2 linked regions of the Anatilimnocola floriformis genome follow. Each later gene encodes a partner of the first gene's protein in a complex. Links are inferred from orthologs where the notes say so. Each region holds a gene or a part of one and is shown in the gene's direction. Other genes may lie near its edges.

The links.
Region 2: the proteins of M9Q49_RS03935 (region 1) and mnmG are in contact, whole or in part, in a solved structure (PDB 9HIP), measured with the Escherichia coli proteins. The link is inferred for Anatilimnocola floriformis from one-to-one orthologs.

What each region holds. Positions count from the first base shown.
Region 1 is NZ_JAMLFW010000001.1:958,241-972,893, reverse strand. What follows is about bases 5,610-8,514. They hold M9Q49_RS03935 (tRNA modification GTPase), read left to right. Parts: upstream 5,610-6,320; coding sequence 6,321-7,709; downstream 7,710-8,514. Other genes in these bases: M9Q49_RS03930 (DUF1549 domain-containing protein), read left to right, coding at 7,793-8,514; M9Q49_RS03940 (YidC/Oxa1 family insertase periplasmic-domain containing protein), read left to right, coding at 5,610-6,317. Outside these bases: M9Q49_RS03950 (DUF11 domain-containing protein), read left to right, coding at 1-1,367; M9Q49_RS03945 (redoxin domain-containing protein), read left to right, coding at 2,239-3,375; more of M9Q49_RS03940, read left to right, coding at 3,873-5,609; more of M9Q49_RS03930, read left to right, coding at 8,515-10,210; M9Q49_RS03925 (DUF1501 domain-containing protein), read left to right, coding at 10,321-11,706; M9Q49_RS03920 (REP-associated tyrosine transposase), read right to left, coding at 11,762-12,394; M9Q49_RS03915 (hypothetical protein), read left to right, coding at 12,582-13,364; M9Q49_RS03910 (rhamnogalacturonan acetylesterase), read left to right, coding at 13,407-14,132; M9Q49_RS03905 (DUF6348 family protein), read left to right, coding at 14,151-14,653. UniProt on the Escherichia coli protein: Exhibits a very high intrinsic GTPase hydrolysis rate. Involved in the addition of a carboxymethylaminomethyl (cmnm) group at the wobble position (U34) of certain tRNAs, forming tRNA-cmnm(5)s(2)U34.
Region 2 is NZ_JAMLFW010000002.1:614,690-629,305, reverse strand. What follows is about bases 5,237-8,104. They hold mnmG (tRNA uridine-5-carboxymethylaminomethyl(34) synthesis enzyme MnmG), read left to right. Parts: upstream 5,237-5,677; coding sequence 5,678-7,531; downstream 7,532-8,104. Other genes in these bases: M9Q49_RS27200 (aminotransferase class I/II-fold pyridoxal phosphate-dependent enzyme), read right to left, coding at 7,716-8,104; M9Q49_RS27210 (metallophosphoesterase family protein), read left to right, coding at 5,237-5,523. In the rest of the region: M9Q49_RS27230 (N-formylglutamate amidohydrolase), read left to right, coding at 1-712; crossover junction endodeoxyribonuclease RuvC, read right to left, coding at 960-1,487; cysS (cysteine--tRNA ligase), read right to left, coding at 1,988-3,553; ispF (2-C-methyl-D-erythritol 2,4-cyclodiphosphate synthase), read right to left, coding at 3,929-4,405; more of M9Q49_RS27210, read left to right, coding at 4,612-5,236; more of M9Q49_RS27200, read right to left, coding at 8,105-11,120; M9Q49_RS27195 (P-II family nitrogen regulator), read right to left, coding at 11,722-12,069; M9Q49_RS27190 (ammonium transporter), read right to left, coding at 12,469-13,980; M9Q49_RS27185 (porin), read right to left, coding at 14,497-14,616. UniProt on the Escherichia coli protein: NAD-binding protein involved in the addition of a carboxymethylaminomethyl (cmnm) group at the wobble position (U34) of certain tRNAs, forming tRNA-cmnm(5)s(2)U34.

The sequences.
Region 1 (14,653 bases):
TCCATCGCGCACTCCTGTCGCTCCTCGCGCTGCCGCTGCTGACATTCTGCTCGTGCAAATCCATGCACGTGCCGTTCCGCTCGCTCTTGCCGGCAGGCGAGACGCCGGCCACTGCCGCGTCGAATACGACGGCGAAGTCGGCCCCCTCCCCTGCCCCGGTGACGAGCGCGCCGCTCGCGCCGACCAAAATCCAAGAAGCTGAAATCGCTGTTCGTGGGCCAGCTGCCTACAAACCGCCGCGACTTGTGCAGCCAGTCGGTTACTATCCCGGCGTAAACTCGCCGGCGATGACGTTGCCCGATAACGCTTACACCGGTCAGCCGATAGGTCATCAACCAGGCCACGGCACTGGTTGCCCTTGCTGCGGCGGCAATCGCGAAGCCTTTCGCTTCACGCAGGACGGCACGGCCGTGAATCCCGATCCCTACGGCGGCTGGATGCCCGACGGCATCAAGAAGCCTTGGCCCGCGGATGAATACATTTGCGACGGCGGCGATCTCGACGGCAACGTGCGCGTGAAAGCCAACTGGGACGTTGTCGGTCTCGACCCCGAAGATACCGTCGCTCACTTCGATACGCTCGATGGCAAAACCGAAGTCACTGAAAGCAACAAAGTCTGCATCTACGCTCCGCGGTTCGCTGCCGTGCGGAAAGTGATCAACCCGATTTTGTACGAAGGTCATGAACGGATGGCCGGCGTTGAAAAGCCGACGCGCGTCAATCAGCACCTCGATCTCGGTTTGCCCACGGCAGCCATTCAGCCTGAGAAGGTCGCGTCGGAACTCCATCTCGATCCGGCTTCGACATTCCGCGAACAGACTCGCGGCATCGGTGTCGACAACGTCAATCAAATGGTGCTGGCCCGCCGCGGCACGATGCTGCATGAGAATCTGAAGATGATTCAGCGCGGCGAATACGACGCCCGCGAAAAGGCCGTCCTCGCCGAACGGACGCAAGCTGCTGTGATCTGGCAGAGCAATCAAATGGTTCAAGCGATCATCGACGGCCAAATGGCTCACGAGTCGAAGGGGACCGACAAGCCAGAGATGATCTACACGTACGAACTGCAAGGCAAGCCGCGCCTCCGCATCTGCAAGGTGGCAAGCAACTGCGACGCAGTGCCTGGCGACATCGTCGAGTTCACGCTCCGCTTCGACAACACAGGCGATCAAAAGATCGGCAACGTGACCGTCATCGACCACCTCACGCCCCGCCTCGAATACGTGAAGGAAAGCCAGTCCTCGACTGTGAAAGCCGAATTCAAGATCCAAGAAAACCCCGAGACCTTGGTCCTCCGCTGGGAAATCACCGACCCGCTCGAAGTCGGCCAAGGCGGCATTATTCGCTTCCGCTGCCGGGTGCGGTAAGCAAAGGATGAAGAGAGGAAGAGGTTAGAGGTTAGGGATTGGAAGCTTGAATTTGGAAGTCTTGCTCCCTCGCCCCTGTACTCAGGGGAGAGGGTCGGGGTGAGGGGCCGTCGCGGCGAGTAAATTATCCACTCGCTTGTGATTCTTGAATTTTCTTCAGCGTTCGCCCCTGTGAGTCTTTCCGGCTTTCTCGGCCATTAGATTTACGCGCCAGTACCACGGTTGATGCGTACGAGGGCGAAGTGAAAGTAGTCTCTCGCTCGCTACGGCAGTCCCACGTACCTACAACATTCTACCTGTCTTCCAATCTGCAATCTGCCATCCTCAACACGTAGGACGGACCATTGGTCCGCTCCTGCAAGCGTGAACGAGCCAACCAACTCAACTCGCGCTGTCTGGGCGGACCAGTGGTCCGACCTACGCAGGGGCCTATCAGAAATCGCGGTGCTTGACAGACAGAAGCACATAATATACAATTGAACACTAATAATGTTCGCACCCCTTCGATGGCTTCTCATCGGGAGCCGGTCGCTGCTTCGCGGTCCCCCGACGAAGTTCGCCAGCAAGTAGAAATGCAAAGGGCTGATTCCGTTGTTTGTTGTGACCCATCGGTGATCAAGTGGTGTGCGAATCGTGGTCAGACTATTGTGAAATCGTTGTAATCTGTTGTGAAATGTTGTGATAAACTGCAGACGAATTAACCTAAAGCAATGCGGATAAATGAGTTAACTAGATTTAAAAAACGAAAACAACTGTTGTGAACATCGAGACAACAACTGTAGTTTCCGGCACTGGCTGTTGTGGCCGCTTGCCTGGCAGGCCTACACTGGCGGCGAGTTGTATTTTCCACGAACACCTCTCCGGGTGAGACATGATTCGTTCCTATTTATTGCAAGCAGTTGGCTTGGCTCTAGTGAGTTCGTCGCTGGTCGCTCTCTCGCCAGCCGCCGACAATCCCACCAAGCTCCTCGCCATCGGCACGCCCGCGCCGGATTTTGCGTTGCCCGGCGTCGATGGCAAGACGCACACGCTGGCCGATTTCAAATCGGCGAAGTGGTTGCTGGTGGTGTTCACCTGCAATCACTGCCCTACTGCGCAGGCTTATGAGCAGCGAATTATCGATCTGCACAAGGACTACAAAGACAAAGGCGTGACGCTGGTCGCCATCTCGCCCAACGACGACGCCGCCGTGCGCCTCGACGAGCTGGGCTACACCGATGTCAGCGATTCACTCGCCGATATGAAGTTACGGGCCAAGGAACGCGACTTTCAATTTCCCTATCTCTACGACGGCGAGAAGCAGGATGTGTCGCGAGCCTATGGCGTGCTCGCTACGCCGCAGGTGTTGATCTTTGATGCCGAGCGCAAGCTGCGGTACGTCGGGCGAATCGATGACTCCGATGTGAAGACCGTGACCAGCCACGACACGCGCAACGCGCTCGATGCTCTGCTCGCTGGCAAACCGGTACCGGTTGAGACGACGCGGGTCTTCGGCTGCTCGACCAAATGGTCCGACAAGCGCGAAGAAGCCCGCAAGTGGCTCGAAAAAGCCGAAGCCGAAGAAGTGAAGCTCACCGAACTCGACGAAGCGGCTCTCACCAAACTCGCCAAGAACGACACCGACAAATTACTCGTCGTCAACGTCTGGGCCACTTGGTGCGGCCCGTGCGTCGCTGAGTTGCCCGAGCTGGTCACCATCAATCGCATGTATCGCAAACGCGATTTTCAAATGATCACCATCAGCCTCGACGAGCCCGAGAACAAAGCCGCGGCCCAAAAAGTTCTCACCGAGAAAAAGGTCGCCACGACCAACTACATCTCCGCCGTCGGCAGCAAAGACAAATTCGCCGACCTCCTCGACAAAGAATGGCAAGGCCCGGTGCCCTTCACGCTGCTGATCGCCCCCGGCGGCAAAGTGATTTACCGCAAAGCGGGCCCGCTGGAACCGCTGACGGTGAAACGGGCGGTGGTGGATTACTTGGGGCGGACGTATGCGGGAAGGAAGTGAGACGGAGGCGGGAGGCGAGGGACGAGAGGCGGGAGGAAGAAGTTTTGAGTTCTGAGTTTTGAGTTCTGAGACAGGGATGTGAAGAAGTAGCTTGGAGTCGTGAGTGGAAGTTGAGGGCCTCATGTCGTTTGCAAATTTGAATCGTATCGAAAGTCTCGCCGCAGACTGGGAAAACAGAACCTTCGAGATGTGGTCGCCCCTGATTGCCGAAGAAGCCTCCGAAGTCCTAGCGAATTTTTTGGCAGACGAGCACGATAGAGCCCACTGATAAGGAGTTTGCCCTGCTGTCTCGGAACTAAATACTCAGAACTCAGAACTGCCTCCCTCGCATCCCGTCTCCCGCCTCCCGCCTCCCCTCCCCCGTTTCCCCTTGCAAGAAACGCCCCCAAACCGAGAATACTGTCTTGGCGGTTGTGCCTTATAATTAGCCGCCGGCCTCCCCTTTCGGGGCGGGGGCGATTCGCCCGTTGTTGCCCGCCGCGAGAGGGTTTTTCCCTGTGGATCGACGTTTTGTTACTTTTCTGGTCGTCACCTTCCTGATTTGGACGGCGTTTTTGGCCGGCAAACAAATGTTTGCCCCGCCTAAGCCCATCGCCAAAAATCAGCCCAAAGCCGTCCAGCCAGCCGATGATCCGGCCGAGAAACCCGCCGATCCTGACGCCAAAATTGGCGATCCAGAGAAAACTGCGCCGGAGAAAACGCCCACCGATCCGCCAGCGACCGAGAATCCGAGCGATCCTAAGGTCGCCCCCGCCGATACCGAGCCGCGCCCCGCCATCATTCCACGCCAGCGCGTGATGATCGGTTCGCTCGATCCCAAGAGCCCGTACGGCATGCTCGTCACGCTCGATAGCCAGGGTGCCGCGGTCGAACGGGTCGAACTGACCGACCCCCGCTACAAAGACATCGAAGACCTCGGCGGTTATTGCGGTCATCTCGGCTTTGAAGTGATCGGCCGCAGCACCAAGGACAACGTCATTCAAACCGTCGGCCCGGGCACACCGGCGGCTAGCGCGGTGCCGGTCGATAGCACCAAGCCGGTCGGCTTGAAGCCCGGCGATGTCATTCGCGATGCCAACGGCACGCCGATCGAGCGCGGCGAGCAGTTTGAAAAATGGCTGCACGACAAAACCAAGCCGGGCCAATCCGTCGAAGTGACGGTCGACCGCGTCAACGCCGGCAAAGTGGAGTCGCTGGTTTACAAGCTCTCGCTGATCCGCCGCCCGCTCGAAATGATCCGCCCCGAAACACGGACCACGGTCAACAAATCGCAAGTCACCGACCCACTGTCGTTCCTGCTCTCGCTCGAGACGCTGCAGGGAGTGACGGTGAAGGGCAATCAGGACGAAATTCGCGGCCTGCCGTCGTTCCACGAAAGCAACTGGGAACTCGGCGAACAAAGCGAGAGCAGCGTCGTCTTTACCAAGACACTGACGGCAGACGACCTGAAAAAGATCGGCCGCACCGGTTCGCTGAAAGTGACCAAGCGTTATTCCGTGCCGCAAGCAGCTGAAGGCACGAAGACGCCGGCGCAGAAGTATCACCTCGACCTTGCGGTCGGCGTGGAAAACACCGGCGACGAGCAACTCGCCGTGGCCTATCGCCTCGACGGACCAAACGGCATTCCGCTCGAAGGTTGGTGGTACAGCACGAAGATGCACCGCGACATGTTCAAGGGCGCTGGTGCCCGCGACGTGCTCTTTCAGCTCGGCAAGCAACCACATCACCTCGTCGGCACGCCGTTGATTTACGATCACGCCAAGAAAGCGATCAAAGGCAAAACGTCGATCGAGTATCCGCTGATCGATCAAGCCAACACCGAGCCGATGACCTTCACCGGCGTCGATGCACAGTTCTTCGCGGCCATGATCATTCCCAAGGGAACCGGTGAAGCGCCCAGCGACAAGCCGATCCATTTTGCTCGTGCTGCCGCACTGCCGATGCACAATGTCGAGCAACTCACCAAGACGCGGATCCGCACCACGAACACCAGCGTCCGGCTCGTGACAGCGCGCGAAAGCGTCGATGCCGGCCAATCGCTCAAACATCACTATCAGGTTTTTCTCGGGCCGAAAGATCCAGAGATTCTCAAGCCCTACGGCCTCGAGTCGATCATCGAGTACGGCTGGCAATACGCCGCCTATCCCGCCAAGATGCTCGCCGGTCTGTTGCATTGGCTGTATGCCATCACCGGCAACTACGGCGTGTCGATTGTGCTGCTGACGGTTCTCGTGCGAACCTGCATGTTGCCATTCAGCATCCGCCAGGCTCGCTCTGCCAAGCTGATGCAAGAGATTTCAGCAAAGCTCAAGCCAGAGCTCAACGCTCTGAAGGAAAAATACAAAGACGATCCCCTCAAGCAACATCAAGCCACCAGCGAGCTGATGAAGAAGCACGGCATGCCGAACCCCATGGCGGGTTGCTTGCTGGTCTTCTTTCAGCTGCCAGTGTTCGTCGGTTTGTATCGCTGCTTGAGCGTCGATATCAACCTCCGCGATGCGAACCTCTTCTCGACGTGGGAGTGGGCTTCGAACCTCGCCGGCCCTGACAAGTTGTTCTATTGGCAGAACAGCATGCCGTCGTTCATCGCCGATCCTGCCGATGGTTGGCTGGGACCGTTCTTCAACGTCTTCCCGCTGATCACCATCGCGCTCTTCATTCTGCAGCAAAAGCTCTTCACGCCGCCACCGACCGATGAGCAGCAAGAAATGCAGCAGCAAATGATGTTCATGATGAGCCTTATGATGGGCGTCTTCTTCTACAAGGTGCCCGCCGGCCTCTGCTTGTACTTCATCACGTCGAGCCTGTGGAGCGTCGCCGAACGGACCTTGCTGCCGAAGTCGAAGCCTGTCGATCCGAACACGATTGACAGTAAGGTCGTGGCCGAGAACAAAGAGAAAATGTCCGCTCGCACCGCGCGGCGCGAAAAGAAGAAGCGCTAAGCAATGTCGCTGGCCATCGACGACACGATCGTCGCCCTCGCGTCGGCTGCCGGCGGCAGCTACGAAGGGATCATTCGTGTCAGTGGGCCGGCGGTTGTCGAAGTCTTGAAAAAGATCTTCGACGGCGAGACTGGTTCAGGCGATTTGCAATCCAAACGCCCGCTCGTTTTGAACGGTCGCTTGCGTCTCGCGAGCGACACGCGAGCTCAGGAAGTTCACCTTCCAGCGCTGGTCTATCTTTGGCCGACCTCGCGCAGTTACACGCGGCAACCACTGGCGGAAATCTATCTTCCCGGTTCGCCGCCGCTGCTCGATTTGGCGATTCGCTCCCTGTGCAAATGCGGTGCAAGATTGGCCGGGCCGGGGGAATTCACGTTGCGGGCGTTTCTGGCCGGGCGACTCGATCTAACGCAGGCCGAAGCAGTTCTGGGGGTGATCGATGCGCAAGACGCCGCGTCGCTGCAGTCGGCGCTCACGCAGCTCTCGGGCGGTTTGTCGCATCCGCTAGCCAGCTTGCGGAATCAGTTGCTCGATCTTCTCGCCCATCTCGAGGCAGGGCTCGACTTCGTTGACGAAGACATTGAGTTCATCAGCCGAGCCGAACTACAGCAGCAAGTAACCGCCGCGGCGACGAAAGTGCAATCGATCGCCGATCAGTTGAACTCGCGCAGCGAAACCAGCACGTCAGCACCGCGAGTTGTTCTTTACGGCGAACCTAACGCGGGAAAGAGCAGTCTCTTGAATGCCCTCGCCGGAACGGCTGCCGCGATTGTTTCGCCCGTTGCCGGCACCACGCGTGACTATCTGGTGCGACTCGTGACCATCGACAATCAACAGCTGCAACTGATCGACACGGCCGGCGTGGAAGAAGTTTCGAGTACCAACGCGATCGCTGCCGATGCGCAGTCACTTGGTCAATCGCAACACCAACAAGCTGACCTGCAACTCCTCTGCATTGATTCCTCGCAGCCGATGTCGCCGTGGTCGCACGCCGAGCTGCAACGAAATTCGCTGACTCCCCGACTCATCATCGGAACAAAGTTCGATCAAACGGGCGGCCATTCATTTGACCTCCCCTCCCCTGCCCTGCTCACCAGCGTTGTCACCGGCCATGGTCTCGACGAACTCCGCGGCGCAATCATCACTGCCTTGCGCAAGTCGACTGGCGAAATCCCCGTCGTCGCCACGACAGCCTTGCGTTGCACAGCCAGCCTACAAGCCGCCGCCACCGCTCTCGCCTCGGCCGCCGATCTGACGACCAATGGTGCCAGCGACGAATGGATTGCCGCTGAACTTCGCCTCGCCCTCGACGAGCTCGGCCAGGTGATCGGCGCGGTCTACACCGATGATATTCTCGATCGAGTGTTCAGCCGCTTTTGCATTGGGAAATAGGCATTTGGAAGTAATTGCCGCGGCGGCGCATTAGAATAAGGTGACCTGCCCAGGATTCCCCGCTCTCACAGGTCTCATGCGCGATGAAGTTTCTCTCCTTCTCACTGCTACTCCTCTGCGCTTCCCCTGCCCTGGCCGCCGAGATCGATTTCGCCCACGAGGTCGCGCCGCTGCTCAAGCAGCACTGCGGCAAGTGCCACCTCGGTGAGCAGAAAAAAGGGGGGCTGTCGCTGAACACCCGCGAAGCTCTGTTCGTCGGCGGCGACTCCGGCAAAGTAGTCTCGCCCGGCAAGTCGGCGGCTAGCGATCTCATCGAACGCTTGAAATCGACTGACAAAGAATTGCGCATGCCACCCGAGGGACCGCGCGTGCCAGCCGAGCAAATCGCGAAGCTCGCGCGCTGGATCGACGAAGGGGCAAGGTGGGAAGAAGGCTTTCAATTCGCCAAGAGCAGTTACGAACCACCGCTGAAACCGCGCTCCCCTGCCCTGCCCTCTCCGCGCAACGGTCGCGAGAATCCGGTCGATCGCATTCTGGATGAGTATCTCGCGCAGAAAAAGCTCGCCACGCCGGCAGCCGTTGATGATGCCACCTTCGCCCGCCGCGCGTCGCTCGATCTCATCGGTCTGCTGCCGACGGTCGAAGAACTCGACTCGCTGTTGAACGACAAGAGCAGCGACAAGCGGCAGCGCTACGTCGAAAAGCTCCTCGCCCGCGATGTTGACTACGCCGAACACTGGCTGACGTTTTGGAATGATCTGCTGCGGAACGATTACAGTGGCACCGGTTTCATCACTGGTGGTCGCAAGCAGATTTCAAAATGGTTGTATCAATCGCTAGCGACGAACAAGCCTTATGACGTGATGGCCCGCGAGTTGATCTCGCCGCCGAATCAAGACAGCGCGGGTTTCATCGACGGCATTCTGTGGCGCGGCGATGTGAGCGCAGGGCAAACCGTCGAAATTCAGTTTGCGCAGAGTGTTGGTCAGGCGCTGCTAGGCATCAATCTGAAGTGTGCGTCGTGCCACGATAGTTTCATCGATCGCTGGACGCTGCAAGAGTCGTACGGCCTGGCAGCGATCTACTCCAAGCGGCCTCTCGAGATCCATCGCTGCGACAAGCCGATCAATCAGCAAGCCGCGGCGTCGTGGCTCTTTCCTGAACTCGGCCAAGTCGACGCCAAGGCCGCTCAGCCGGAGCGATTGAAGCAACTCGCCGCGCTCGTCACGCATCGCGACAACGGCCGCTTCACGCGAACGATTGTCAACCGGCTGTGGCATCGCACCATGGGCCGCGGCATCGTTCATCCGCCCGATGCAATGCAAACCGAGCCGTGGAACGCCGACCTGCTCGACTTCCTCGCCGAAGATTTTGCTCAGCATGGCTTCGATCTGAAACGCACTCTGTCGCTCATCACGACTTCGGCCGCTTATCAGAGCCAGATGGAAGTCGTCGACAAGAACACCGATGACGCGGGCTATACCTATCGCGGCCCGCGTGCTCGGCGACTGACGGCGGAACAGTTCATCGATGCCGTTTGGCAACTGACCGACACCGCGCCGGGCAAGTTCGACGCGCCGGTGATTCGCGCCGGCTCTTCGTCAGCAAAATCTCCCGCGACTGGACCGAAAGAACTCACCGGCAAGTGGATCTGGTCGAGTGCCGATTCGTCAAATGCTGCCGCCGGTGAAACGGTTGTCGTGCGGAAGAAATTCGATCTAAAAGCCACGCCGGTCCAAGCCATCGCTGCGATTACTTGCGACAACAGCTACTCGCTCTACGCCAACGGCCAGAAGTTGCAGTCTGGTGAAAATTGGGAAGCCCCCGACGCGGTCATTCTCACAGGCAAGTTGAAGGCCGGCGAAAATGAAATCGTAATCGTCGCCAAGAACGGCGGCAGCGGTCCGAACCCGGCTGGCCTCTTCTGCGAGATTGTTGCCTGGCAGGCGGACAAGAGCGCGACCACGATCGCCACAGACGAATCGTGGCAATGGACCAAGACTCTGCCCGACGGCAAAGGCAAATTCAAAACCGAACCCACCGATTGGCAAGCAGCCGCCGCAGTCAAAGGCGCCGCCGTGTGGCAAGGTGTGCATCCGCAGTTGCTGGCGGCACTCAGTGCCGGCGGGCAATCGGTGGGGCTGAAAGTGCGGGCCTCGCTCGTGAAGAGCGACTTCCTGATGCGGGCTCTCGGCCGGCCGAATCGCGATCAAATCGTGACGGTGCGTCCCGATAGCCTGACCACGCTCGAAGCGATTGATCTCGCCAACGGTCAGTCACTCGCTGATAGCTTACAGCGCGGCAGTGTGAAACTGGCGGCTCGCGGGTGGACTCCCGATACATTTTCGCAATGGTTATTCCGCAGCACTCTCGCGCGCGAGCCTTCGCCGGCGGAACTGGCTACGATGAAAGAAGAACTGGGAGCAAAGATCACACCCCAAGGGATTGAAGATGCGTTGTGGAGCGTGTTGATGTTGCCGGAGTTTCAGTTGGTACGGTAGGACAGTACGAAGAGAACCCTCTCCCTGGAGTACCGAGGAGAGGGCACAGGAACAAACAAATGCAAAACGAACAACTCGAACGCCGGCGTTTCCTTCAGTCCCTCGCTGCGATGTCTACCGCTGCCATGCTCAGCGGTGAACCGCGCCGGTTGTGGGCTGACGAAAAGAAAATCGTGCAGCCGAAGGCCACGGCCGATTCTGTCATCCTGCTGTGGATGGGTGGCGGCATGGCGGCGCCGGATACGTTTGATCCGAAGAAGTACGTCGCGTTCGAGCCGGGCGTGAAGGTTGCCGATATCGAGAGCACCTTTCCAGCCATCGACACAGTCGTCGACAACATCAAGATCACGCAGGGCCTGGAGAACATCGCTCGGGTGATGGATCGCGGCACACTCGTGCGTTCGCATGTGCTGCCTGACCTCGGCCACATTCTGCATTCGCGGCATCAATATCATTGGCACACCGGTTACGTGCCGCCGCAGACGGTCGCTTGCCCTCATATCGGCGCGTGGATCGCCAAGGTCCTGGGCCCGAAGAATCCGGTCATCCCCGCCTTCATCAACATCGGCCAGCGTCTTGAAGGGGTCGGCGAGCAGGAAGAGCTGAAAGCCTTCACCACGGCAGGGTTCTTCGGTAGCGAATTCGGCCCGATGAACTTGCCGCATCCCGAAGACGCCGCGCAATCGGTGCGGCCGCCGAAAGGAATGGCCGGCGATCGGTTTGAAAGTCGCAATCGACTGCTGCAAAAATTGATCAAGGAATCGCCGCGAAAGGATTTCGTTTCCGATTATCAGCAGCAGTCGATGCTTCGTTCGCTCGACAACGCTCATCGTCTGCTCAGCGCGAAAGAGCGTTCGGCGTTTGATATTTCGCTCGAGCCAAAAGAGAGTTACGAGAAGTACGACACGGGCCGATTTGGCCGTGGCTGTTTGCTCGCTCGGCGGCTTGTGGAATCCGGCGCGCGGTTCGTTGAAGTCACGACCGAGTACGTGCCATTTCTCAATTGGGATACGCACGCGAATGGTCACACGACGCTGCGCGACATGAAGAAGCAGATCGATCTACCAATCGCGCAGCTGATTCTCGATCTGGAGTCGCGCGGTTTGCTCGACCGCACTCTGGTGATTCTCGCCAGTGAGTTCAGCCGCGACATGCTCATGGAAGGCCGCCCCGGCAGCAACGCCGGTGACCAAGCCACCGAAAAAGTCGACGTGATGAAAGAGCTGAAGCACTACGGCCAGCATCGGCACTTCACCGGCGGCTCGTGCGTCATGCTGTGGGGCGGCGGCGTGCGGAAAGGGCAACTCTACGGTGAGACCGCGAAGGCTCGACCGTTCCTCGCGACCAAAGATCCGCTCAGCGTGATGGACCTCCACGCCACGATCTTCAACGCGATGGGCATCAGCCCTGCGACAGCATTCGACGTTGAAAATCGACCGTTCTATGCGACGGAAGACGGCAAGGGGAAAGCACGTACGGAGCTTTTCGTAGGATAGGCTTCCAGCCTGTCCGTCATCTTATTTCGGGAGCAAGCATGGACAGGCTGGAAGCCTATCCTGCGTAAGCAGATGAATAACGGTATTTCTCCGGGGCGGCGGCGAGTCCTGCACGAACGGGGTTGTGCAAGATATACGCGATCACGCGTTCCAATTCGTCGTCATCGCGAATCCAATGGTCGTAGGACTCCTGCTGCCAGAATTGTCCTTCGAGTTCAAGAGCCTTGTTGCATTCATTGGCCGTAAAGCTCTTCAAGCTGTGCATGATCACTTCACACGGCGACTTTCCTTGGGGAACGGTTGCGCTAAATTCAGGCAAAGGCTGAAAGAGCCAGTGCACGTGGCTGGGCATCACGACCCACGCGATCGATAGGTATCGCACGTCAGCGAAATGAGAGAGCGAATCCATCACAATTTTGGCGATGTCTGCTTGCTCAAAATGACGGACGGCTGGCTGGAAGTCGAGCATTTCATCCATTCGCGCAAACCAAAGTTTATGTAGCCTGCGTTCCCATTCGGCCAGCGAGATTCCTTGCGGCTTAGGTCTTAACTTTAAGTGATCGCCGTACTTGACCAACTCACGCATGCCATTTGCCGGAATGCTGCCATCAAGACAGAAGGTAATGAAGTAAGGGGCATCCTCAACGTCCCAATGAGGCAGATGCCGGCGACGAAAGAAACCGTTCATGGCGACTTCTCACAGGAGAAAATGGTTGGTAGCAGTATGCGAAACCATGCGAGATAGAACAATCACTTTTGACGGACAGGCTGGAAGCCTATCCTACTTGAGCCGCAAAATCGTTAGAGTTTCACAGCCAGAACGCCGATGAACGGAGAGAACTCCATTCCCCCGGCCTTCTTGGTAAATCGCCTTCATGTGGTGCTCGCGCTGCCAGCAAGATGTTCCTGCCGTACCGGGCGATCGGCCCGCGATGCTGCAGTGCGTTCGCTGTCAGCATGTGCTGGCGCGCGGCGAAGAGCCAAAGCCCGAACCAGCGGAACCCACCGCACCGGCCGATAGCGAATTGCTGGAGGCGTTGAAATCGCAGCCGGTTGCCACTCAGCTGCCGCCCATGCCGCAGGAAGACTGGCAACTCGAAGCCGAACTGCGGTATGTCGAACGACTCGCGGCGGCCTGGCGAGAAGCGCCACCTCTGAAAGATTCGTTCGCGCTGTCAGCTGGTGAGGAATCGCACGAAGTCACCGCGAACGACCGAGTTCGTGAAACGCCAAGCACTGAGCAGATCGCCAATAAACCGCGCTTCGCCGGACTGGCTTGGGCGTCGTTGTCGCTGGGTGTGATGGCGTTTGTCTGCGGCGGTGTTCTCTTAGGCTGGTCCGCACTCGCCGGTCGCCAGGATCTGTGGTCGCTCGGTTTGCCGCTCACTCTCGCGGGCCAGGCCGGCTTGATCGTCGGTCTCGTACTGCAACTCGAAACGCTCTGGCAAACCAACCGAGCCACTTCGCAAACGCTGCAAAACCTCGACGGCGAAATCCACGAGCTCCGGCATTCCACAACGCTCCTCACCAACAGCCGCAGCAACCCGGCGCAGTCTTTCTATCTGCACCTCGCCGAAGGAGCCAGTCCGAATCTGCTCCTCGCCGATCTCAAGGGGCAACTTGATTTGCTCAGCGAGCAAATGAGTAAACGGCGGTGATAAGATAGTTCCTGCAATGAACTCTTTGCAGGGACCATCTCCATGTCAACGTTGCTTCGTTTCGTCTTCTGTGTTGCGCTCGTTTGCTGCAGCACAATCACTTCCATCGCCGAAGAGCCCAAACCAGCGACGGTGAAGATCACCCTCGTTGGCGATTCGACGGTCACCGACAAAGCAGGCTGGGGCGCGGCGTTCATAAAACTCGTCGGCCCGAATGCGGAGTGCGTGAACCATGCGAAGGGCGGCGCGAGTTCGAAGAGTTATTACGACAGCGGATTGTGGAAGCGTGCACTCGCTGCGAAGCCGACGTACGTGCTGATTCAGTTCGGCCACAACGATCAGCCTGGCAAAGGGCCGGAGCGCGAAACCGATCCGGCCAACACGTATCGCGATCAACTGAAGAAGTACATCAGCGAAGCCCGTGCTGCCGGCGCTAAACCGATCTTGGTCACTTCGCTGGTGCGCAGAATCTTCACTGCCGACGGCAAGATCAACTCCAGTCTTACTCCGTACGCCGAAGCTGTGAAAGCCGTTGCCGCCGAAACGAAAACGCCCGTCATTGATCTGCACGAACGCAGTAAGGAGCTCGCGGAGAAACTGGGCGTCGAGAAATCGCAACGGTTTGGCCCTCCGCATCCAACGCAGGCCGGTAAGTTCGACGGCACGCACTTGAACGACGAAGGCGCCGCAGCCATCGCGCCGCTGGTTGTCGCCGAGTTGCTTAAAGCCGAGCCAGAACTGCAGCCTTACTTTCCGACCAAGCCCTAGCCTGCCGCAGGTCCTGCCATGTCCGAAGCGGAAGCCGAACATCTACTCGAACTGATTGAAGACGGCATCGCCGAGCACGGTGGTGATCTTGGCGGCTGGACGCGGCGCGACGGCGACACGCTGCAGTTGTTCGATGGCCGGGTGACGCTGCGCGCGAGCATTACCGAGAACGAAGCCGGTTCGAACGCGCAGCCCGGATTTGTGCATGCCCATGTGCTGACCACACTGCATGAGCACGACGATGAAGTGCTCGACGCTTGTCTGTTCGGTTTGGGAAACAACCGCGACGAGGGCTTGCAGCAGGCCGCGGTGATTTGGATGACCAGCGTCGCCGGGCCGATCCGTTCGTTTCTTGACAACAGGCCCGTCTGCATGAGTTGTCAGGCCGGCGTGATGGGCGGCGATCAATCGCAAGGATATTCCGAGGGGGACTACGGCTTGCCGGGATTGCGAGCTTTTGTCGGGCCGGCGATTGTCCGCGGCTTTGACGACAGTTGTTTCATGGCGGCGCTCAACGATCA
Region 2 (14,616 bases), on another replicon or contig:
GATCATCTGTCGCATCACGCGGCGGAAGATTGATTGCAATCGCGAAATCGTCGAAGCCTGCGCCGGCAACAAAGAAGCCGAAGTCGTCTGGCATGACTGGCATCGCTTCATCGGTGCTGCTCGCGAACAAGTGCTGAAGAGTCGCGGCCGCGGGCTCTACATCGATCTGCATGGCCATGGTCACAAGGTCGGCCAGCTCGAGATGGGCTATCTCCACTCGGCCGAGGATTATCAAGTCGCCGACAAAGAGCTGAACGGCGCGCAGTTTCTCGCGGCGAGCAGTTTGCAAGGACTCATCGCGCTGAACCGCCGGCCGTATTCCGAACTGATCCGCGGCGACTTCGCCCTCGGCACGCTGCTGGCCGAGCGCGGTTTTCCCGCCACCCCGAGCAAGCAACGCCCCGAACCGACCACGCCGTACTTTCGCGGCGGCTACAACACCAGTCGCTACGGTCACGATGGCGGCCCGATTGCCGGCTTGCAGATCGAAACCAACAGCCGCGGCGTGCGCGACAACGATGTCTCGCGAGCCAAGTTTGCCAAGGGAATGTACGAGTCGCTACAGATCTTTTTCGAAGCCCAGTTCAACATGCCCCTGTCGCCGCCAGCGGCTGCGAAAAGTGCAACGCAAACTTCGGTCGCTCAACCATGCTGCGCAGTGCAAACGCAATGTGCTCGCCGCTTTCGCTGCCGGCCGCGGCGCTGCCGATAGTCGCCGACATTGTCGTCGTTTTCTCCGAAAACGATGGGTTGAGGCTGACCTGAAGCGTGCAAAGGAACGAGCTCTGCGAAGTTCCGGGTTTGGCGAACAGAATCTAGCGTTCGCTGTCGCTTCGAACGTTGATTGTGCGCTGCAAGCTCTACTCGCCGAAGTGCCGAAAGTCGCGGAGCTCTTTCGGCGGCGCGCGGTTGGTTTACCTCAGCCCATCGTTCACAGAGTGAACGACGACAATGGCGAACTACTTCCGCTTCAGCAGCGCACTCGGTAGCGATGTTTCGCGGCGGTGGAAGTGATGGCAGAGGGCGATCGCCAGCGCATCGGCGACATCGGGCGGTTCTGGCGCCTTGGCTAGCTGAAAGGGCTGCACCACGGCTTGCTGCACCTGGCTCTTCGGAGCTCTACCGTTGCCGGTTAGCATCTTCTTAATCTTCGTTGCCGCGTAACTTTGCACTTCGATGCCCGCCAGCTGTGCGGCCAGCACAATCACGCCGCGGGCATGGCCCATCAGAATGGCCGTCGTCGGCCGCTCGTAGTGCGAATAGAGTTGCTCGAGGGCCATCACGTTTGGCTTGAGCTCGGCGACGACGTCGCGCACACCTTCGTGAATCTCCTGCAGCCGGGCCGCAAGACTTCCCTTCGTCTTGCCGCGGACGACACCCGCTTCGACCAACTTCACTTGTTGGCCAAAGCTTTCGATCACGGCGTAGCCAGTGATGTTAAGGCCCGGATCAATGCCGACGATGCGAAGCGGTGTGAGTTTGCTCATGCTGGCTCCGGTCCACTTCCCTTAAATCCATTTCGCCAGCGAAGGTACAACACTTGTGCGCGCTTTTTGCAATTTGCTCAAAGCCTACACAGCACAAACCTTACGCACAAAATCGACTGTTTTACCTCGGTTGTTTCACAACACTTCACAATAAGTCTGTTTTTACCTGCTGCGCATTTTGGCATTCGCGGAACTCACTAGCAGGCCATCACTTGGCGTGATCGACTTGGCTGTAACCCTTATGCTCCGCGAATTGCCCACAACAACGAAATAACGCTCGCACAACACCGCTCCACCCACGATCACCTTCGCAGCCGAATCAAACTCTTTCGGCGCGCACCGCGTCTCTAGCTTTTACGACAACCAACTTGCCAAGGAACACGGCGGACCGCGGTGCTAGTGATATTGTACATTGGTACACTAATTTGTCCAGTGGTAATTTTCGTATGCGCGATTGGACTCCGCGATCTGAATTCTGGCGAATTCAGCTACTGGGAGCGTTACGCACCGCCGATGCGCCATTCAGTGGGGCCGCCCTTTTTGTCTTCCAGCGTGATCCCTGCTTCGGCGAGCTTGTTGCGAATGAGGTCGCCGGTGGCGAAATCTTTGTTTGCGCGAGCGTTGGCCCGCAGCTCGATCAGCAGCGGCATGACCTTTTCGGCCACGCCATCGCCGCCGCCACCACGCTTCGGTTGTACGGTCTTGAAGACACCGAGGATGGCGGTCAGCTCGCGAAGGATGCGAGTTCCCTTCACCAATGTTTGCACATCGGCATCGGCAAAAACTTCCGGGCCGGGCGCCGTCGCGGCAAAGCGGTCGAGATTCTTCTGGTCGGCAAACTTGTTGAGTTCGCGGAGCATGTCGAACAACTCAGCAATCGCGCCGCCGGTGTTGAAATCGTCGTCCATCTTGTCGAGGAAATTCTTCCGCTGCTCGGCGAGCGTCTTCAGCAGCGGCACGCTCGTATCGATCTCGTCGCCTTCCTTGCGTGTGGCGGCGAACGGCAGATTGAAGTAGCGCTGCTTCGTGACTTTTTGAAAGCGTTCGAAGAAGCGATAGAAACCTTCGAGCGACTTCGCGGTTTCGGCCAGCGGCTCTTCGCCGAACATGACTGTGCTGCGGTAATGCGTGCTGAGGAGGAAAAAGCGAATCCGTTCACCGCCGAGGCGGGCAATGTCGTCGGCCAGGCCGCCGGCGCCCTTCGAACGACTCACCTTGCCGCCATCGTCAGCCGCTTCGGCAGCGCGTTCGCCCTTGCCGCCGATCTTTCCCGCCGACGCTGCCTTCCGCAGCAGGCCGTTGTGCATCCAGTACTTCACCATCGGCTTCCCGTGGCAGCATTGGCTTTGGGCCAGTTCGTTTTCGTGATGCGGAAACTTCAGATCGAGGCCGCCGCCGTGAATGTCAAACGTCTCGCCGAGAATGGCTTTGCACATGGCCGAGCACTCGATATGCCAGCCCGGCCGACCCTTGCCCCACGGGCTGTCCCACGCTGGTTCGCCTGGCTTGGCGCTCTTCCACAAGGCAAAGTCGCCGGGGTTGCGTTTCTTACCGGCATGGCCGCCACCTTCGCCCTGCTGATCATCGATACTTCGGTTGTTCAGCTTGCCGTAGTTCGGATCCTTCGCGACATCAAACAGCACGTCGCCGTCGCTCTCGTAGGCAAAGCCCTTCTTGATGAGCGACTGATTGAAGTCGATGATCCCCTGCATGTGCTCGGTCGCCTTCGGCATGATGTCGATCTGATCGACGCCGAGGCCCGCGAGGTTGTTCAGATAGTCGATGACCATCTCATCGGCGATCTGGGCCATCGGAATGCCCCGCTCATGCTGCTGCTGGATCAGTTTGTCGTCGACATCGGTGATATTCACCACCCAAGTCACGATGTAGCCGTTGTAGTTGAGATAGCGTTTGATCGTGTCAAAAATCACCGGCCCGACCATGTGGCCGATGTGACTCTCCTTGTAAACCGTCGGCCCGCACAGATAGATGCCGACGCGGCCCGGCTTGACGGTTTCGAAGACTTCTTTGTTCTGAGTCAGAGTGTTGTAGACGCGGATTGTCATGATTGCAGATTTCAGATCGAAGATTGCAGATTGAGAATTTGAATTTGAATTTGAATTTGAATTGATTACTCCCTCTCCTCGGTACTCCGGGGAGAGGGTTGAAGCTTAATCGAGTTATACGGTTTCGACTTCGCGACCACCGGCCTTGTGCCGGTGGGGCGATCACTGGCCAGCTACGTCGCCAAAACCCTGTTCTCGCGACCACGGGGCTAGCCCCCGTGGAGCGCTCACTGAACGGCTGGGAAGCTGAGCAGTGATGGCCCCATCGGCACAAGGCCGATGGTCGCCGGAAAAATCAGGATCGGTTTTGGTAGCCGACTAGTGAGTGCTCCACTGGGGCGAGCCCAGTGGTCGCAGGATGTTTTCATTCCTTGGTTAGGTTGTTGGTACCAGCAAACAAACACACTCCGCACTGATCGCCTCTTCGCGGCCGATCGGGCCGACGCTTTCGCCAGTCTTCGCTTTCACGCCGACCTGATCGATCGTGACGGACAAGATCTCGGCGATGCGCGCGCGAATGGCTTCGCGGTGCGGCAGGATTTTGGGTTTCTGGGCAAAGACCACGCAGTCGAGATTGCCGATGCGGTAGCCAGCCGATTGCACGCGCTCGTGCGCCAGGCGGAGCATGTCGGCAGAGTCGCGGCCTTTGTTTTCCGCGGCCGTATCGGGAAAAAATTCGCCGATATCGCCGAGGCAGGCAGCGCCGAGAATCGCATCGGTGATGGCATGCAGCAGCGCATCGGCATCGCTATGGCCAATCAGGTGGCGGTCGTGAGGAATCGCAATTCCTCCGAGCCGCAACGGGCCACCCTCGCCCAGTCGATGCGTATCGTGCCCCAAGCCCACGCGCATGCTACGGAAATCCTTCTCCGGAGTTTTTCGATGTGATCTAACAAGGCTTGCCGATAGAACACAGGCAAGCTGCACAAATTACGCGGCCGATTATATCGGGAGGGGGGAAAAACGACAATGCGAACGCGATGCGGTGCCCAGACTCCGAAATCGCCGCCCTTCTATTAGAATAGAGCGTCCCTTTCTCGCCTCCCTGGAGCCCGCCGATGACACTGCATGTCTTGCCGTCTGAAACTGCGCTCGCCAGTCGTCGCCAGTTTTTCGCTTGGGCTGGTTTGGCCGGCGTGACGATCGCGGCGGGATCGGCTTGGGGTAAGGACGCGAGCAAACCGACCACCATCGCGCTGCTGTCGGATACGCACATCAATGCCGACAAGGCGAAAGTCATCAGCAACGTGGTCATGGCAGATCATCTGGCCAAGGCCTGGGAAGGAGTGACGGCGGCGGCCTCGCGGTTGTCGGCAGCCATCGTGCATGGCGACGTCGCTCACCTGGTGGGCGAAGCCGGCGATTATCGGCAGGTTGCGCAGCTGCTCATTCCCGCCGGCAAAGCCGTCGTGCCGCTCCATTTCATGATGGGCAATCACGATGACCGCGGCAATTTTCGCGAGGTGCTGAGAGCCGCGGCGGCTTCGCCGCTGGAGTCGCATCAAGTGGCGATCCTCGACACGCCGCAAGCCACCTGGCTGATGCTCGACTCGCTCGAGTTCACCAACAAGACGCCGGGCAAACTCGGCGAGGCTCAGCTGAAGTGGCTGACCGCGGCGCTCGACGCGAAGAAGGACAAACCGGCGATCATCTCGGTGCACCATCATCCGCAGTGGGAAACCGACAAGGTCCCCGGTATCACCGACACCAAAGAGTTCTTCGAAATCCTCACGCCGCGCAAGCACGTGAAGGCCGTCTTCTTCGGCCATACGCACAACTGGAATATCCAACAGCACGACGGGATCCACCTGGTGAACCTGCCCCCCGTCGCCTACGTCTTCAACAAAGAGAAACCCAGCGGCTGGGTCGAAGCGGCCCTCGGCGCGACAGGCATGGAACTGACGCTGCATGGCGTGGGTCCGGCGCATGAGACGCATGGGAAGAAGAAGAAACTCGAGTGGCGGGGGTAGTTCTGAGTTTGAAGTTTGATTCGCTGCCCGGCCCCTCACCCCAGCCCTCTCCCCGGAGTACCGAGGAGAGGGAGTTCGCAAATAAAATTGCATTTCCCCAGCCCCCAGTTCCTAGCCCCCAACCCCCAACCCTTAACTCCCAGCCCCTCCCCCCATGTCCTCCGATTACCACTACGACGTCCTCGTCATCGGCGCTGGTCATGCCGGCACCGAAGCGGCGATGGCCGCTGCGCGAATGGGGGCGTCGACTTGCCTGCTGACAACCAATTGCGATACCGTCGCGCAGATGAGTTGCAATCCCGCCATCGGCGGTGTCGCCAAGGGACAGATCGTCCGCGAGATCGATGCCCTCGGCGGTGTGATGGGCCGCGCGATCGATGCCACAGGCATTCAGTTTCGCTTGCTCAATCGCCGCAAAGGCCCCGCGATGCACAGCCCGCGCGCACAGGCCGATAAGAAGGGTTATCAGTTTGAAGTGAAGCGGCTGGTCGAGGAGCAAGAGAATCTGGCGCTGCGGCAGGAAGTGGTCGAGGATCTGCTGTACGAAGAAACAAGCGGCGAGGGAGAAGCTCACTTTAAGGTAGTCGGCGTGCGTGTTCGCGGCGGCGTGGAATATCGGGCTGCTGCCGTGGTGCTGACGACCGGCACGTTTCTGCAAGCCATCATGCACACCGGCGAGGTGCAAACGCCCGGCGGCCGCGCGGGAGAAGGAACGACGGCGGGAATCAGCGGCGCGCTCGCGCGACTCGGCTTTCGCGTGCAGCGGTTCAAGACCGGCACGCCTTGCCGGTTGAATGGTCGGACCATCGACTACACTCGCACCGAGTTGCAGCCCGGCGATGACGATCCGGAGCCGTTTTCGTTTTTGACCAGTGAAGACGAACGGCAGCGGATGGCTCGCGAGCAGATACCTTGCTACATCACGCACACCAACGAGCAGGTGCATGCCCTCATCCGCGCCAATTTGCATCGCGCGCCGATGTACAGCGGACAGATCAATAGTCGCGGACCGCGCTATTGCCCGAGCATCGAAGACAAGGTGGTTCGCTTCGCCGAGAAAGATGGCCATCAACTGTTCCTCGAACCCGAAGGCCGTCGCACGCACGAGGTATACGTCAACGGCATTTCGACGAGCCTGCCGCGCGACGTGCAGGATCAGATGTTGCGGATGATCCCCGGCCTCGAGCGCGTGCAGATCATGCGCTACGGCTATGCGGTGGAATACGACTATTGCCCGCCCGATCAACTTTGGCCGTGGCTCGAAACGAAGCGCGTCGCCGGTTTGTTTTTCGCCGGTCAGATCAACGGTACGACGGGCTACGAAGAAGCGGCAGGCCAAGGCTTGATCGCCGGCGCATCGGCAGCGCTGAAATTGCAAAACAAAGAACCGCTCGTGATCGGCCGTGAGCAAGCCTATCTCGGCGTGCTCACAGACGACCTCGTCACCTGCGGCGTGGATGAGCCGTATCGTATGTTCACGAGCCGCGCGGAATATCGCCTGCTGCTGCGTCACGACAACGCCGATCGGCGACTTACCGCCATCGGACGCCGCGCGGGGCTCGTCGATGATGTGCGCTGGAAGCGACTCGAGGAGAAGGAAGCCGAGATCGCGCATGCGCTCAAGGTCTTGCACTCGACGCGCGTTGGCGAAGTGTCGCTCGAACAAATGCTCAAGCGCCCGGAGGTCACTTGGAAAGAGATCGTCGAGCGATGTCCGCCACTCGCATCGATCTCGCGCGAGTCGTCGATTCAAATCGAATATGACGTGAAGTACGCCGGCTACGTCACGCGCCAGGAACAGCAAGTCGATCGGCAGAAGCGCCTCTCGGACAAGAAAATTCCCGAGCACTTCGACTACGGCATGGTCCGGCACCTTCGCACCGAAGCCCGCGAAAAGCTCCTCAAGATCCGCCCGATCACGCTCGCGCAGGCCGGCCGCATCAGCGGCATTACCCCAGCGGATCTCGCCCTCGTTCTCACCTACCTCGAAGGCAAGTCGCGCTCATAGGAAGCCCGACGCGTTAGCGAGGGAGTTGGGCACGCGGACTTATTTCGTGGCAACGTGCGGAAGCACAAAAACGGCGGTGTCACTCGCCAACCGAACTCGCGCGAGCTTCTCTTGGTGCTACCGCACGTTGCTGATAGCCAAGTTAACTCGCAGCTCTCCCTCGCTAACGCGTCGGGCTACCTTTTCAGGCTTTCGCCAGGGCGTTGAGCGGTGGGACGGCTTTGCTCTTCTTCTGCAGGTACTTTGGATCGAGTTTGCTGAGTTCTTCGGCCACAGCGTTGACCGTGTAGCGGATCTGCTCTTCCGAGTGCAAGCAGGTGATGAAGAATCGCAGGCGGGCCTTTTCTTCTTCCACGGCGGGATGCAGGATCGGCTGCACGTTGACGCCGCGCTCGAACATCGCTCGCGAGAGGATGAGCGCGTGCTGCGAGTTGCCGGTGATGACCGGCACGACGGCAGTGCCGCCTGACCAACCAGTGTTAATGCCGCGCTCTTTGGCGAGTTCCAAAAAGAGAGCCGCGTTGGCGCGAAGTTTTGTCACACGTTGCGGCTCTTTTTGCAGCAAACGCAAAGCCGCGAGCGAACCGGCCGCGGCGCTGGGTGGCAAACCGCAGCTGAAGACGAAGCCGGGAGTCGTGTACTTCATGTACTCGATCAGTTCCTTCGGGCCGGCGATGTAACCGCCGCAACTGCCGAAGGATTTGCTGAGCGTGGCCATCGAGAGATCGACGTCGCGCGGGTTGCAGCCGAAGTGTTCCGTAATGCCGCGGCCCGTCGCGCCGAGCACGCCGCTGGAGTGGGCTTCGTCGACCATGAGGAAGGCTTTGTGCTTCTTCTTCACCTCGATGAACTTCGGCAGGTCGGGGAAGTCACCGTCCATGCTGTAAGTCCCTTCGATGACCAGCAGCACCTTGCGATAGAGCGTGCGGATCTCCGAGAGAATTTCGTCGGCGGCTTGCCAATCGTTGTGCGGGAACGGGCGACGTCGCGCACCCGACATGATCGCGCCTTGAATGATGCTGTTGTGATCGAGCGAGTCGTGCAGGATCAAGTCGCCAGCGCCGAAGAGATGGCCGACCGTCGTTTCATTCGTGGCGTGTCCGCTGACGAAGCAGATCGCGTCTTCTTGATCGACGAACTTCGCAATCTCCATTTCGAGTTCGCGATGGACGGGCTTTTCGCCCGAGACCAAACGGCTCGCAGAGACGCTCGTGCCGTAGCGATCGATGGCGTCCTTGGCGGCTGCGGCGACGATCGGATCGCCCGACATGCCGAGGTAGTTGTACGTCGTGAAGCTGATCAGATCTTTGCCGTTGATCTTGGCAGTGTCGCGCGTCACGCCTTCGTGCACGCAGAAATACGGATTGCCGGCGCCGAGACTTTCGAGCCCTTCGATCAACTGCCGCAGGCGGCGATACTCGGGCATCTGCTTGAAGTCGTAGCACTCGGGACCAATTTCATCGAGCGATTTCTTGGCTTGCGTTTCAACGGCGGCCGCGGCGGGCTTGAGCGCGACCGGAACCGTGCCGATGTGTGTCTCGATCGCATCGGCGACCTGGCGAACCGTTTCGATCTCGGCGAGCACATGCTCGGGGAAGCGGCCGCCAAAGGCTTCTTCCAGCGAGTTGGCGATTTGCAGGCGTTCGAGCGAATCGAGCCCCAGATCCGTGACGATGTTGCTATCGAGCGCAACGACTTTGGCCCGCTCTTTGGCGATCGCTTTGACGTGCTCGATCACGGCTTGCACGATGAGCGGATTGGGCTGCTTGCCGTCATCAGCGGCCGCTGACGATTCCGCAGTCTCGTCTTCCTGATCGGGCGCCGTCGCCTCGACTTCTTTTTTCTCCCAGCCGAGCCATTTTTCGATGACTTGCAATTGGTCGTTCAAAAAGTCTTCGCGGCAAGCGTGGCGCTGAATCTTGCCGCTGGAGGTCTTGGGAATCGAGCCGAAGCGGACGAGGATGACCGCATCAGGAGGTAGCTCGTGCTCGGCGGTCACATCGCGGCGAATGGCGGCGACGACATCGCTCCAATCGCTGCGGCGCGTCCGTTCGACTTCGGCGACGACGATCAAGCGTTCGCGGTCATGCAGATCGACAGCAAAGGCCGCAACTTCGCCGGCGTTGATGCGTGGGCTGGCGCGTTCGACCGTTTGTTCGATGTCCTGCGGATAACGATTCACGCCGCGGACGATGATCAAGTCCTTCAACCGGCCGGTGACGAAGAGTTCGCCGTCGTGGAAGAAGCCGAGATCGCCGGTGCGGAGAAACGGGCCTTCGTTGGTGCCAGCGATGTAGGCGTGGAAGGTGGAGTGCGTGGCTTCGGGCTTGTTCCAATAGCCTTGCGCGACGCTGCCGCCTTGAACCCAGATTTCGCCGATGCGGCCGGGCGGGCATTCGTTGAGCATGTCGGCATCGACAATGGCAACGCGCTCTTCGGGCAGCACGCGGCCGCAGCCGGTGAGCTCTCGCGCGGAAGGATGCTTTTCGCTGACGGGCACGACACGGCGCTGGTCGATTTGTTTGCCGTCAAATGTCCGCAGCAGCGGCAAGCGATCTTTGTAACCGCCGGTGACGATTAGCGTGGTTTCGGCCATGCCGTAGCAAGGATAAAACGCCCGCAGATTGAAGCCATAAGGTCCAAAGCGTTCGGCAAACTTGTGCAGCGTATCGGCGCGCACCGGCTCAGCGCCGTTGAAGGCGAGTTCCCAGCAGCTGAGGTCAATACCCGCGAGTTGTTCGTCGGTAATCTTGCTCGTGCACAGGTCGTAAGCGAAGTTCGGGCCGCCGCTGATCGAGACGCGATACTTGCTGATCCCGCGCAGCCAGCGAATCGGCTTCTGCAAAAATGTCATCGGCGACATGAGGACGCTGGGCCGGCCGAAGAACATCGAGTTGAGCACACCGCCGACCAGACCCATGTCGTGATAGGTGGGCAACCACGACAGGCCGCTCCCTTGGCGCGTCGGCTCAAAGCCATAAGTAATGATCTGCACGTTGGCCATCAGGTTCGAGTGCGAGAGCATCACCCCCTTCGGCGTGCCGGTCGAGCCGCTGGTGTATTGCAGCATCGCCAGGGTTTTGGGATTGATCGTTTTGAACTGCCAGCCGCCATGCGAGTCGCTGGGGATCTCATCCGTCGCGAGCCATAGCAACTGTTTGAGGAGCGGCGCTTCGTCGAGCATGTCGCCGCTGCGATCGGCGATGTCGCTGGTGATGAGCGCGGCCTTGGCCTGGGCATCGGCAGCAATCGCTGCGATGCGGAGCATGTTGCGATTCTTCCGCGGCGGATAAGCCGGCACCGCGACTGCGCCGGCAGCGAGGCAGGCGAAGTAAGCCACGACATACTCGAGGCCTGGCGGATAAAGGAGCAGCACCCGTTCGCCGCTCAGTTTCTCTTCGACCAGGCGGCGGGCCAGCGAGCGGACCCGCTGATTGAACTGCCCGAACGTGATCCGCGTCTCCGACGTCTCACCATCGGTGAAGGTGTATGCCGTGTCGTCGGGTTGCTTCTCGGTCCAATACTGCAACGAGTCGATCAGGGACGTCGTGGGGGGATTGAAAGGCTTGAAAGAACGTTCCAGATCCACAGCAACCTCCGAATTTCCCCGAGAACGCAGCAGCTGACCGATGAACTCCGCCGAAAATTCGCCAGCGGGCAACTGCACCTTAACAAATCAACGCCTGCCTGGGATGCTCCCGCAGGGCAGTCATCTGCTTTACATCGTCTAAACGGGCAGGATTCAGCCAATCGAGATCACGCAATCGAGGCCACTAGCCCGATTGGGGCAGGAGAAAACCGAATTTTAGAAAAGTCTTAACTCGAATTCTACAGAGAAGTTAAGAAGAGAGAGAGCAACTTCACGCCGACTAAGATTTGATCTCGGTTGCGCTCTGCTCACAACACGTCAAAGTTGCGTGAAACCTGTCCCTTTTTACCCAAAGCACCCAGTGTGAGGGGCCGCTGTCATCGTTATCTCCGAAAACGATGGGTTGAGGTTGAATTGCCGCAGGCCGAGAAAATAGCTCCGCGAAGTTCCGGCTTTGGCGGATTGAGGTTAGGTTCGCTCTTGCTTCAAACGTAAATTTTCCGCTGCTACCTCGACTCGCCAAACAGCCGAAAGTCGCGGGGCTCTTTCGGCGGCGCGCGGTTGGTTTGCCTTAACCCATCGAGCACGGAGTGATCGACGACTAGATCGCTTCTTTGCCCCGTTCGCCGGTGCGGATGCGGACGCAGTCGTCCATGGGCACGACGAAGATCTTACCGTCGCCGATTTCTCCTTTTTCGCCGGTGCGGCCACCCTTGATGATGGCATCGATCGTGGGCTGCACGAAGTCGTCGTTGACGGCGATTTGCAGTTGCACTTTGCGGAGCAAGTTCACTTTGTATTCATGGCCGCGGTAGAGTTCGGTCTGTCCCTTCTGGCGACCGAAGCCTTGGCAGTCGAGCACGGTGAGGCGAAAGACTTCGACCTCGGTGAGGGCGGCTTTGACTTCTTCGAGCTTGCTCGGCTGAATGATGGCGATGATGAGTTTCATGATTCATTGTCGCCTTTCGCTCCGCGAAAGGGCGCGTCTTCAATGGATGGTAACACAGCGCCTTTGACATACCTTCAAGTGGTTGCCGGCAAAGACGTGTTCTTTCGCGGAGCGAAAGGCGACAATGGAATCTAGTTTGGCGTTGCCCGGGCAGCAAGAGTGCTGCAGAACTCCGCTCTTGATTCGCTGCGCACTTCGGGCTGTTCACGAAAAGTGGGCCAGAAAAAACACCCCGGCTCGGGCAAGCGAGGCGGACGCTTACCCGAGCCATGCGGGGTATCCTTCTGGCCCAGGCAAGGCCGAAGTGCATTCAACTTGATCGTTTGATTTAGACCCGACCGTTGTCCGAGGGCCTGCCTGCGCGGAGACGTGGCAGCCCTCGGACAACCGGGTAGGGTACTAACTTGATTCCGTGATCGGCTCCGTTCTCGGCCGGACCGTCACCGCGCCGTAGCGCGGCAAGCGAGCCTGGCTGCTGCCAAAACTGCTGTTCACCGAATCGAGGGCCACGACATTCGCCGGGTAGGCGTACATGCCGTGTTCACACATATCGAGACCGGCCAGTTCTTCGTCCGCGTCGACACGGAGAAGACCGACGGCTTTCAAGATTGAGAAGAGTGCGAGCGAAGTTGTCAGCGCCCAAATGGCGAAGACTGCTGTGCCAGCCAATTGCGTGGTCAGGTTGGCGCCTTCGCCAAACAGTCCCGTGGCAATGCCGGCCCACACACCACACAGGCCGTGCACCGGAAAGGCGCCGACCGGATCATCGATTTGCAGTTTGTCGAGAAGCAACACACCCGCAATCACCACTACACCAGCGACGCCGCCGATGGCCAGCGATTCGAAATGAGTTACGATGTTGCAGCTCGCCGTTATGCCGACCAAGCCGGCCAAGCCACCATTCAAAGCAAACGTGAGATCGGATTTGCCGAACAGCGACCAGCCGACCAGCATCGCGATCAGTGCACCCGCACAGCCAGCGAGAGTTGTGTTCACGGCGATCAAGGCCAGCATCTGAGTGTTCGAGGTGCCGGTGAAGGCCACCTGGCTGCCAGGATTAAATCCGTACCAGCCAATCATCAGGATGAACACGCCGAGGGCGACGTAAGGCAGATTGTGTCCCGGCATGGCGACCGGCTTGCCATCGACATACCGGCCTAAGCGCGGTCCCAAGGCAATCGCACCCGCGAGGCCTGCAAAACCACCTACCGTGTGTACGACGAGCGAACCAGCGAAATCAATGAAGCCGAGATCATTCAGCCAGCCCTTGCCCCAATGCCACATACCGCAGACCGGATAGATGAAACCCGAGATGGCGGCGGTGTAGATCAGGTAAGCGGGAAACTGAATGCGGCCAGCGACCGAGCCCGACACGATGGTCGCAGCTGTCGCAGCGAAGGCCACCTGAAACAGGAAGTCGATGTTGGAGTCGAGCGGATGCGGCGTTTCGGCCGTGGGCGCCTGGTTGGGATCTTGAGGACCAATGCCGACCTGAGCAAAGCCGAAGACATTGGGAATGATGTGCGTCGTCGCGTCCGGCCCGGGATACATAATGCCGTAACCGACAAGGAAGAACAGCAACGCACCCACTACAAAGTCCATGTAGTTCTTGAACATGATGTTCGTGGCGTTCTTGCTGGCGTTGAGCCCGGTCTCGACCAGGGCAAAACCGGCCTGCATGAAGATCACCAGGACCGCACAGAAGAAGAGCGTGATGTTGTCGACGGCGTAGGTAACTTCCGTCAGACTCACTCGGCCTTCGGCAGCCGTCGGCGATTCAATCTTCAGGACCTCTGGTTTCACTGTCTCTGGGGCAGCGACTTGTCCAACCGCAACCGTGCAGCAGAGCAAAGCTCCGCACAGGGCTAGGGCTGGCAGCATGCCGGGCCAAAAAGAGTGACTGAAGTTCATCGCGCTCGCCTGGTGTGAATGCGAGCGACAACGCCGGCGATATGATTTCGCCCTTGTCCGCCCACAAGACCGGACGGCATAAAGCAAGGGCCGTGCCAGCACCCTGCAGTCATTTCGGGCAATTGCTGACGGGATCGTTAAGCTATTGCCGCAGCAGCAGTTAGCGATTTGCTGCGAAGTGCATTAGCAGCGGCTGGTTAGGAATTGCCAGTTCGCGATGCCTAAAGCCTGGGCAAGCGCGGCCCGACGCTTGGGCAGAATCTGTCGGCGGTTTGCTTCAGAGGCTCGGGAGAATTTCCCGGTCGACCGCAGTGAACCAAAACGATGTCCGCGGCCGGAAAATACTCTCGACCCTTGAGGCTGCCAAGAAACGCCGCTCGCCGCAGAACCCAAGGGTTCCACGGCGGGCGGTTGTTTTCCAGGTATCCGGCAGCTGATGTTGGCTGCTCAGCTGCCGGCCCCCCAATTTTTAAATCGGGCCGCCTTCAGCCTGCGTTTCCGCAGCGAACGTTTCGACTACCACAGGTAGATGAAGTCGAGAGCGAACAACGTTTGATCCGAGCGAGTGCCATCGCCGTAGGGTTCGAGACCCGGGGTCGTCGGCGACACGCCATCGAACTTGTCGTAGCGAATTTC